2 regions of the Arthrobacter sp. UYEF21 genome follow, and region 1 is predicted to be linked to the other one. Evidence: predicted binding sites of a transcription regulator. Region 1 holds the regulator's gene; the other holds the start of a gene.
What was found. Region 1 encodes Rex, which represses fermentation and respiration genes when NADH is low (regulators of the CRP and FNR family bind a similar motif). Its sites were predicted from a motif close to CTTGTGAANNNNTTCACAAG; they were not measured.
Positions count from the first base shown of each region.

Region 2: a site for Rex is predicted at 3,088-3,107, ahead of ABIB27_RS02055 (glyceraldehyde-3-phosphate dehydrogenase). Genes of this name have one in related genera too.

Region 1 covers NZ_JBEPNF010000011.1:88,223-93,219, reverse strand. Annotated here, with positions in the region: gene ABIB27_RS12655 (TlpA family protein disulfide reductase) at 1-84, opposite strand, end outside; gene ABIB27_RS12650 (histidine phosphatase family protein) at 86-766, opposite strand; gene ABIB27_RS12645 (YceI family protein) at 968-1,516, shown strand; gene ABIB27_RS12640 (hypothetical protein) at 1,651-2,286, shown strand; gene ABIB27_RS12635 (hypothetical protein) at 2,444-3,235, shown strand; gene ABIB27_RS12630 (redox-sensing transcriptional repressor Rex) at 3,295-4,002, opposite strand; gene ABIB27_RS12625 (glutaredoxin family protein) at 4,096-4,347, opposite strand; gene ABIB27_RS12620 (HAD family hydrolase) at 4,448-4,997, shown strand, end outside.
Region 2 covers NZ_JBEPNF010000001.1:437,039-442,035, forward strand. Annotated here, with positions in the region: gene ABIB27_RS02035 (Nif3-like dinuclear metal center hexameric protein) at 6-923, shown strand; gene ABIB27_RS02040 (zinc ribbon domain-containing protein) at 1,047-1,802, shown strand; gene ABIB27_RS02045 (YaaA family protein) at 1,861-2,625, opposite strand; RNA gene rnpB (RNase P RNA component class A) at 2,682-3,067, shown strand; gene ABIB27_RS02055 (glyceraldehyde-3-phosphate dehydrogenase) at 3,327-4,805, shown strand; gene ABIB27_RS02060 (hypothetical protein) at 4,887-4,997, shown strand, end outside.

The DNA.
Region 1 (4,997 bases):
GAGCCCCAGGGTGAGGGCAGCCAGGGCGGCGCCGCCGGCGGCGAGAACGGCGCGGCGGGACGTGGTGCGGGCGGTGTTTGTCATGTCAGGCTCCCGGCGTGGTGGCGGCACCGGGAAGAAGGGCGGCAGCGGGCTCACTGTACTCAACGCGCAGGAGGGAGCCGTCGTCGTCGAACACCAGGGAGGTGATGGACGTCAGCGTGCATTCACGTTTGCGCGGGTCATGCCAGAGCGGGCGGCCCTCCGCACTCAGGCGGGTGGCCCAGATGGGGAGCTGGTGGCTGACCATGATGGCCTCGGGACCGTTCGCTCCATGGTCCCCGCCTGCCAGTTCGATGGCCCGGAGCCGGGCGTCCTCGACGGCGGCCCGGACGCGCGCGGCCTGGGCCTTGTAGGGCTCGCCCCAGGACGGCCTGAGCGGGTTGACCAGGTGCGGCCAGTGCTTGGGCTTGCGGAGCTCGGCCTTGGTGACCTTGATGCCCTGGAAGTAGTTCCGCGCCTCGATGATGCGCTCATCAGTGTGGAGCTCAAGCTGCAGCGCTTCCGCGGTGGGGGCAGCGGTCTCCTGGGCCCTGACCAGCGGCGACGCGGTCAGATAGACGATCCTGGCACCCTGGGCCGCGCGCTCACTGAAGTACAGGGCGAGGGTCTGTGCCATTTCCCTGCCCAGCTCGGAGAGATGGAATTCGGGCAGCCTGCCGTACAGAACGCCGTCGGGATTATGGACCTCGCCGTGGCGGAGCAGATGGACAGTGGCTTGGGGCATGTGTACCAGTTTCTCAAAGATGGCGTTCGATCCGAAATCTTCTACATCGAGTAGAACTGAAAGTTTTGGCAAATTGTTCCGGAACGGGGAATAAAACATGCAAATGCAAGTTTATATTGAGGACAACGGATGGTTGTGATTTCAACTGATGAAGTATCAAGCTATCCGGGAGTACCACCCGACAAACCAAGGAGAAACACCATGGCTCTTCCCGCAGACATCACCACCGGCACCTGGACCCTCGACAACTCGCACAGCGAAATCGGCTTCACCGTGCGCCACGCCGGCATCAGCAAGGTCCGCGGCCAGTTCAAGGATGCAGCGGCAACCCTGCACCTCGCCGAAGACGTGGCCGCTTCCAAGATCAGCGCCACCATCCAGACCGCCAGCTTCGACTCCGGCGACGCCAACCGCGACGGCCACGTCCGCGGCGAGGATTTCTTCGACGTCGAGAAGTTCCCGGAAATCTCCTTCGTCTCCAACGGCCTCGTGGCCAAGGGCAACAGCTACGAGCTGACTGGTGACCTCACCATCAAGGGCATCACCCGTCCGGTTTCCCTGGAGACCGACTTCAACGGCGTGGCCGTTGACCCGTTCGGCATGACCCGCGCCGGCGTTTCCGCTGAAACCACCATCAGCCGCAAGGACTTCGGGCTGACCTGGAACGCCGTCCTCGACGCCGGTGGCGTGCTGGTCAGCGACAAGGTTGCCATCAACCTCGAACTGGCGTTCATCGCCCCCGCAGCTTAACTCTTCAGTACTGAACGCGCCGCGTACGCAGCCGCGCCACGCGCCCGGCCGCCAGAATCCCCAGCGATTCCGTCGGCCGGGCGCGCGGTGTTTAATTCCTAGATCCAGTGGGACACGCGGTCTACAGTGAAGCCATGAGCACCCCCAGTGACGTCCCGCAGCCCCAGCAGCCCGGTTCCCAACCGCCGGCCGGCAACGTTCCACCCGCCGGCTACGAGCCGCCGCAGGGTTACCCAGCGCAGCCGGAGTACCAGCAGCCGCGCGAGGCGTATGGCAAGCCGGGCGGGTTCCAGTTCCAGACGCCCACCGACGGTCCCCACAACTTCAACGATGTCATGCCCAGGGGAGGCTTGCCGGGAATGTTCAGCGTGACGGGGCTGCCTACCAAACTCAAGGTCTCCTACTGGATATGGATCATCGGCGGCATTCTCGGCGTTCTCGGCAGCTTCTTCGGCCTGCTGGACACTCTGGCACTCTTCACTGTGGCACCGGCGCTGGCCACCGTCGTCCTCCTCCTCGTCCTGGTGGCGCTCGGCCTGGCGGCGGCCCAGATTGTCCTGGCCGTGAAGATGAAGGAAGGCAAGGAATGGGCGCGCCTTGCACTCACCATGGTTGCTGGCGTCTCGCTGGTCTTGGCGTTCCTGGGCGGCAGCATGGGTGAGGGAATCGGCAACAACTGGCTTGGTTTCCTCATCAGCGCCGCAGCAACGGTCCTGATGTGGCTCCCCAACTCGCAGGCCTGGTTTACCGCCGTCAAGGGCTGCGCCTGAGGTGCCTGTTCCCAACTGTTCCTGCTGGCCGGAATACCTCTCTGGAATGACCCGCCCCGGCACAGGCAAGGGTACGGTGGGAGTAAGCCGTACTGGGGGCAGGCCAGTGGACTGCACCCAGCAGCCGAACTGACCTCCGACCTGCAAAGGACCGCTCATGAGCACGCCCGTCCCGCCTCCCGTCCCGAACGAGCCCGTCAACCAGCCCCCGGCACCCCGTTATGGCGAGAACAGCCCGCAGTCCGGACAGCCCACTCCCCCCGCGAACTCCCCGCAGGCACCGCAGTACGGCCAGAACGCCCCACAGGCACCGCAGTACGGCCAGAACGCCCCGCAGGCACCGCAGTACGGCCAGAACGCCCCGCAGTTTGGCCAGCCCACTCCGCCGGCCCATGGCCAGCAGCCGTACGGGCAGTCCCCGTACGCCCACTATCCCTCGGGGCAGCCGCAGGCAGCGGGGACAAAAGGCATTCCCCGGCTGGTCAACATTTCCTTCTGGCTGCTGATCGGCGCCGCGGCGCTGTTTGCCAGCACCCTTCTATTGGGCATCAGCATGCTCGATGACCCGATCATGCGGAACGCCTTCGAGGATGCCATGCGCAGCAGCGGCGCCACACGCACCGAGTTCAACTTCGAGGACTTCCGGAGCGTCCTCGCCGGAACGTTGGTGGTCCTGGCCATCCTCGGTGCGGGCATGTACTTACTGGTGGCATTCTTCATCCGCAAGGGTAAGAACTGGGCCCGGATCCTGGGCACCGTGTTCGCGGCGCTGTCCGTTACCAGCCTCTTCCAGGTGCCGAACATCGGGACCCTGGGCAGTTTGGCAGGCATCGCGGCCATCGTTCTGCTGTACCTGCCGTCCGCGGCTCCGTACTTCCGGAAACAACTGCCGTTCGCCAACCCCTACGGCACCCCGGGCCCAACGCCGGGCAACCCATACGGCCAGTAGGTTCCCACCCCGTAATCCGCCCAAGGAGCGTGGACCCCGCCGGCGGCCAGCCGGGAATCTCAGGCGGTATGGTCCGGAGTCTGCGCCCGTTGTGCGTGGTACGCGAGGATCTGCAGTTCGGTGGCCATATCTACCTTGCGCAGGTTGAAGCCCGCAGGGACTTGCAGCATGACCGGAGCAAAGCTCAGGATGCTGTGCACACCGGCCGCCACCACGCGGTCGCAGACCGCCTGCGCCACGGCGGCCGGCAGCGCCAGGACCACCATGTTGGCGCCGGTCCGCTCGAGCACTGACTCCAGGTCAGCCACATCACTGACACGCAGCCAGCCCACCTCGTTGCCCACCACCATCTGGTCGGCGTCGAAGATGGCCACCACGTCAAAACCACGGGACTCAAACCCTCCGTAGCGGGCCAGGGCCTTGCCCAGGTTACCGGCGCCCACAATGGCAACTTTCCAGTCATGGGTCAGGCCGAGGGCTGCGGAGATGTGGCGGCTGAGATACTGCACCTCATAGCCAACGCCGCGTGTGCCATAGGAACCCACATAGGACAGGTCCTTGCGAAGTGTTGAGGAACTGACGCCCGAGGCTTCCGCCAGGGATTCCGAGGACACCCGCTCCACACCTTCAGCGAGCAGCGCGTTCAGGGCGCGCAGGTAGATGGTCAGCCGTGCCACTGCCGCCGGCGGTACCTGCTTGGCGATCTCGCCGCCCGGGGCCGTCCCTTTACCTTCTACAGCCTGGGGAGATGAATCCAGCGAACTCACTATCCCCTCCATTGCCTCGCGTTGTGAATCCACTCTAGGGCCCTGCCAGTGCTGTCCACAAAGCCGGCGACATCTTTGGCAATCGGTTGCCTCTCAGGCCAGGGCACGCTGAAGGACGCGCGTGAGCCTGGCTTCATCGATTTTCCAGAAGTCGCGCTGGACGCCGTCGACAAGCACCACCGGGACTTCCTCCGCGTACCGCTCCCGCAGTTCCGGCAGTCCATCCACCTGCTGTTCCGTCCACCCAAGCCCCAACTTGGCAGTAACGCGTTCGACGGCGTCGCGCGCCGCTGCGCACAGGTGACAGTCTGCCTTGGTGATGAGGACTACCTCCGGTTTTGCCATGCTTTAACCGTATCGCCCTTTGGGTGCGGACAGCGCGCGGACGCCGGCGCGGGCGCCGCGCTGAAATCTTCGCCACCGAGTATTGACTAGACTCGGGGACATGCCCGAGGAGAAGTACGTCGCTGTAGTCACCCAGCCGGATGCGGTGATGCAGACCGGCGAAGCGGCCTTCTTCGACGTTGACAACACACTCATGAAGGGCGCCAGCCTCTTCCACGTGGCCCGCAAGATGCATCAGCGCGGCGCCTTCACTCTGACCCAGGCGGTCGGCTTCGCCTGGAAGCAGCTCAAGTTTGTGACGCGGGGCGAGAACCTGGACGATGTCCATGCTGTCCGCGACTCGGCCCTCACCCTCGCGGCAGGCATCACTGTGGATGACATCAAGGCCCTGGGCGAAGAAGTCTACGACGAGATGATCGCCTCCAGGATCTGGCCCGGGGCCAAGGCGCTGGCGCAACAGCACCTGCGCGTGGGCCGGCGGGTCTGGCTGGTCACGGCCACCCCCATTGAAGTTGCCTCAGTCATCTCCACCCGGCTGGGCCTCACAGGCTCCCTGGGCACTGTTGGCGAGATTGCCGACGGCATGTACACCGGCCGGCTGGTGGGTGACATCCTGCACGGCTCCGCCAAGGCAGTGGCCGTCCAGGAAC
Region 2 (4,997 bases), on a different contig from region 1:
AGTCTATGGAATCTGCAGACACCGGCGTTACAGATGCGGACAGTGGCGGCACCGGATCCGGGGCCGATGCCCCGGGGGAGGGCTCGCCTGCACCCACGTTAGGGCAGGTGCTGCTGGCGGTCGAGGAACTCTGGCCCGAGTCCCTGGCCGAAAACTGGGACGAAGTGGGCCTCGTGGCAGGCCATCCCGCAGCGCCGGTCACCCGCGTTATGTTCGCTGTGGATCCCACACTTGCGGTGATCGAAGAAGCCGTGGAATGGGGTGCCGAGCTGCTGATTACCCACCATCCGTTGCTGCTCAAAGGTGTCACGTCAGTGGCTGCCACTACTGCCAAGGGGCAGGCCATCCACCGGCTCATCGAGTCGGGAACGGCGTTACTGACCGTCCACACCAATGGGGATTCCGCCGTCGGGGGTGTTTCTGACGTCCTGGCTGACGCGCTGGGACTGGAAGATGTCGCCCCGCTGACCGTTGCCGCGAACGGCCTGCCCGAAGAAGGCATAGGCCGCGTGGGGGATCTGGCGGACGTCATGAGCCTGGGCGATTTCGCCGCCCGGGTTTTCGGCATCATGCCAGCCGTGGCCGGGGGAGTCCGGGTGTCCGGCGACAAGGATGGCCTGGTGCGGCGCATTGCAGTGTGTGGGGGTGCGGGAGACTCGCTGTTCGACGAGGTGCGGGCAAGTAACGCCGACGTCTATGTCACCGCCGACCTCCGGCACCATCCCGCGTCCGAAGCCCGCGAGGCGGCAGTAAACGGCCGGCCATACCTCATTGACGTTTCGCACTTCGCCAGCGAATGGCTCTGGCTGCCGGCCGCAGCATCGGCGCTCGGCAACGTGCTCGCTGATCAGGGCCACGACGTGGAGATTCAGGTGAGCAACACCAACAGCGACCCCTGGGACTTCATTCTGACTCCCGGCTAAGCCTGGCGTGCGAGGGGCCCCGGGCGAGCGTAGCGAGGCAGGGGAGCTGGCTAGGCGCTAGAGTCTAGGGAGCGCCGATCGGGTGCCCGGTTCCGGCCGGCAGGAAACAAGCGGAGGTAGCAGTTGGCTAAGGCAGCACCGGCGGAACAGTTGAAGTTGCTCGAACTGCAGGGGCTGGACGCGAAGCTCAAGTCCCTCTCGAACCGCCGCCGTACCCTTAGTACCGATCCGCGGATCACCGACCTTGAAGCCGCGCTTTCCGTCGCCAACGGTGAACTGGGCGGCGCCAAAGTGGCCGTCCACGACGCCGAAGCCGACCTCAAGCGGGCCGAGGCCGACGTCGAGCAGGTTGCTAACCGGATCGAGCGCGACGAAGCCCGGCTCAACAGCGGAACCGGACTGTCCAAGGACCTCGTGGCGCTGCAGAAGGATATTGCCTCGCTCAACAAACGCCGCTCCGACCTCGAGGACGTGGAGCTGGAAGTGATGGACCGGCTCGACTCCCTGCGTGCCCGGCAGGCCGCCCAGCAGCAGATTGTTGATGACATCCAGGGCTCGTTCAGCGGCATCCGTGCCGAACTCGACGAAGCCCTGGCCGAGGTTGAGGCCGAAGCGACGGTTGTCCGTGGCCAGCGCGATGAATTCGCGGCCGGACTCGACGCCGGGATGCTGGCAGTTTACGAAAAGACCCTCGCCAAGCGCGGTGTGGGCGCAGCCCGGCTGTTCCACGGCACGTCCGAGGCGTCCGGAATGAAACTGAGCCCCGGCGACCTCGCTGAGATCAAGGCCGCCGCCGAGGACGAGATCGTGTTCTGCCCGGACTCCGGCGCCATCCTGGTGCGCTCCGCCGAATGGAACACGCCCTCCCCAAATAACTAGCGCCCGGCGTCACTGGCGTTCCTGCTGCAGTGAATCCGACCCGGTTGGGGTAGCGGAGTCAGCCCGGCAGGATGATGTTCAGGGCGTGGGGTTTCCTGGCTGTTCCGTCCACGAGTTCCGCTGCCCACTTTTCGCTGGTGGCCTTGAGCAGTTGGGCGGGGGTCCGGGGGGCAGTGCCGCGGCGGGACACCAAGTGCCGCGCCAGCTCACCGCGGGTATGTTTCGCGAAGTGGCTAACGACCTTGCGCGCGCCGTTCACCTCGCTGAAAACGTTGACCGCCACCGTCTGCGCCGGCGGCGGCGCCCACGCCGCTGCGTAAGTACTGGAGCGGCAGTCCACCAGCAGATGTCCGGCAGCCGCCTCCGTGAGGGCCGCCGAGAGCTGCGGCTTCCAGAACGAGGCGAGGCGGCCGACGTCGGGCAGTGCAGTTCCCATCGACAGCCGGTACGCGGGCACCCGGTCAGCGAACCGGATGGCACCCCAGAGCGCGGACACCACCACCACCGATTCATCCGCCTTGCGGCGTTGCGCCGGCGTGAGGGTCTTGTAACCGAGGGCGTCGTACAGGACGCCCGAGTAGATCTGGTGGGCAGGCGCCGCCGGTTCGGCGTGGAGCCGGGTGTTGCGTTCGACGTCGTCCTTCAGCGAGGCGCCGACGCCCAGCAGGGCGAGGGCGTCCTCGTGGGCGCTGACCGTTCCCAGTGCCTCAAGTACTTTGGCACGGTAGGGGTTGAGCGCGGGAAAGCTCAGTGCGGGCCAGTCGACGGCGGATCCGCGGACTGCGGGGGTCTTGCCTTCGGAGGGGGGAAGCAGAATCAGCACCGTACGATCCTACCGGCGACGGCGCTGCCTCCTTCCCCGGTAGACTGGGTTCCGGATGGGTTGACCAGGCGGCCGCGCGTCACGCAAGTGGCTCGAGGAACGTCCGGGCTCCGCAGGGCAGGGTGGTGGGTAACGCCCACTCGGGGTAACCCGCAGGCCAGTGCCACAGAGAACAGACCGCCTGTGTCTTCCGGTGACGGAAGGCCTCAGGTAAGGGTGAAACGGTGGTGTAAGAGACCACCAGCTTCCCGGGTGACCGGGAAGGCTAGGTAAACCCCACCCGGAGCAAGGTCAGACAGGACACGTTTGAGGGCTGCCCGCCCGAGTGTCCGGGTAGGCCGCTGGAGGGCGTCGGCAACGGCGTCCGTAGATGGATGGCCGCTACTCCCGCGCTGGTAACGGCACGGGAGCACAGAACCCGGCGTATCGGTCAACCCATCCCACTCATGCCAACAGGCAGTGCATGTGAGTGACTTCACGTCCCCGGCGGCCATCCGGGACGTGTCCCCGGCCTAGAATAGAGAGCGAACGTAGAAGTTCCGCCACCGGGTCTGCGTTCGCAGCCGGTGGTTTTTCTTTGCGCTTCTCCACGGCACCCGGGATGAACAGAATCCCGCCGGTGCCAGAGGCCCCTGGACAACATCAGGTGGCCGACATCCGCATACGAGGACGTATGCGGCTGAACCGAGGAAGGTAGTTCTGTGAGCCAGACGTCAGATTCTTGTCTTGATACGTGGATGGGCCGGGAGGCCCTCGCCGAGGCCATGATCCCGGTGATTGGCCGGCTGTACCGCGAGAACAGCGTGGTGACGAGCATCCACGGCCGCAGCCTGATCAACAAGTCCACCATGAACATCCTCAAAGCGCACCGGTTCGCCCGGCGCATGAGCAACACCGAGCTCCTGCTCGAAGAGACGGCACCGCTGCTGAACACGCTGGCGCAGCTGGACCTCGGTGCAGCGGCCGTCGACGTGGCCCGCCTGACGGAGAAGTACAAGCTTGAAGGCAACGGCGCGTCCCTGGAGGAGTTCCTCCGGGCCGAGCTGGCCGAGATCGTGGGCAAGCGTGGTGCTGATGACCGCAGCAGCACCAATGTTGTGCTTTACGGTTTTGGCCGCATCGGCCGGCTGCTGGCCCGCCTGCTCATCGAAAAGGCAGGCGGCGGCCAGGGCCTGCGCCTGCGCGCCATCGTGGTGCGCCGCGGCTCGGACAAGGACCTCACCAAGCGGGCCAGCCTGCTGCGGCGCGACTCGGTCCACGGCCCGTTCGAGGGCACCATCCGCGTTGACGAGGAAGCCAACACCATCACCGCCAACGGCGTGCAGGTCCAGGTGATCTACTCGGACAACCCGGCCACGATCGACTACACGGCCTTTGGCATTAACAACGCCCTGGTTGTGGATAACACGGGACGCTGGCGTGACGCTGAAGGCCTGTCGCAGCACCTGCAGAGCAAGGGCGTGGCCCGGGTCCTGCTGACTGCACCGGGCAAGGGTGCGCTGAAGAACATCGTGCACGGTATTAACCACGGCACCATCCTGGACTCGGACCAGATCGTGTCCGCGGCGTCCTGCACCACGAACGCCATCACTCCGGTCCTGAAGGCCATCAACGACAGGTTCGGCGTGATCCACGGCCATGTGGAGACCGTCCACTCCTTCACCAACGACCAGAACCTGATCGACAACTTCCACAAGGGCGACCGCCGCGGCCGCTCTGCCGCGCTGAACATGGTCATCACCGAAACCGGTGCGGCAACAGCTGTGGGGAAGGCGCTGCCCGAACTTCAGGGCAAGCTTTCCGGCAGCTCCATCCGCGTCCCTACGCCGGACGTTTCGCTGGCCATCCTGAACCTGAGCCTGGAAAACGGCACCACCAAGGATGAGGTGAACGATTACCTGCGCCAGATGTCCCTGCATTCGGAACTGCGCAAGCAGATCGACTACATCGACTCGCCCGAGGTTGTTTCCACCGACTTCGTCGGCTCGCGCCGCGCCGGAATTGTGGACGGCCTTGCCACCATTTCCAATGACAAGAACGTCATCCTCTACGTCTGGTATGACAACGAATTCGGCTACAGCTGCCAGGTTGTCCGGGTCATGGAAGAGATGGCCGGTGTCAACCCGCCGTCCTTCCCCGCCAAGGAACCCGCCGCCATCTTGGCCGCACTCGCCGTCTAAAGGCCGGCCCGGCAACACGGGATCACGACATTCCCGGCTGATTCGCTGGAATCAGCCGGGAATCGGGACCACACTGGTGCCATGGATAACGAAACTCTCCACGAGACCACCCTCGAACACGCCCTTGACGTAGCGAAGGCCAACCACAAAGAGGCCGTCAGGCTGCTGGAGCAGTCCCGCGCGGCCCTGGCC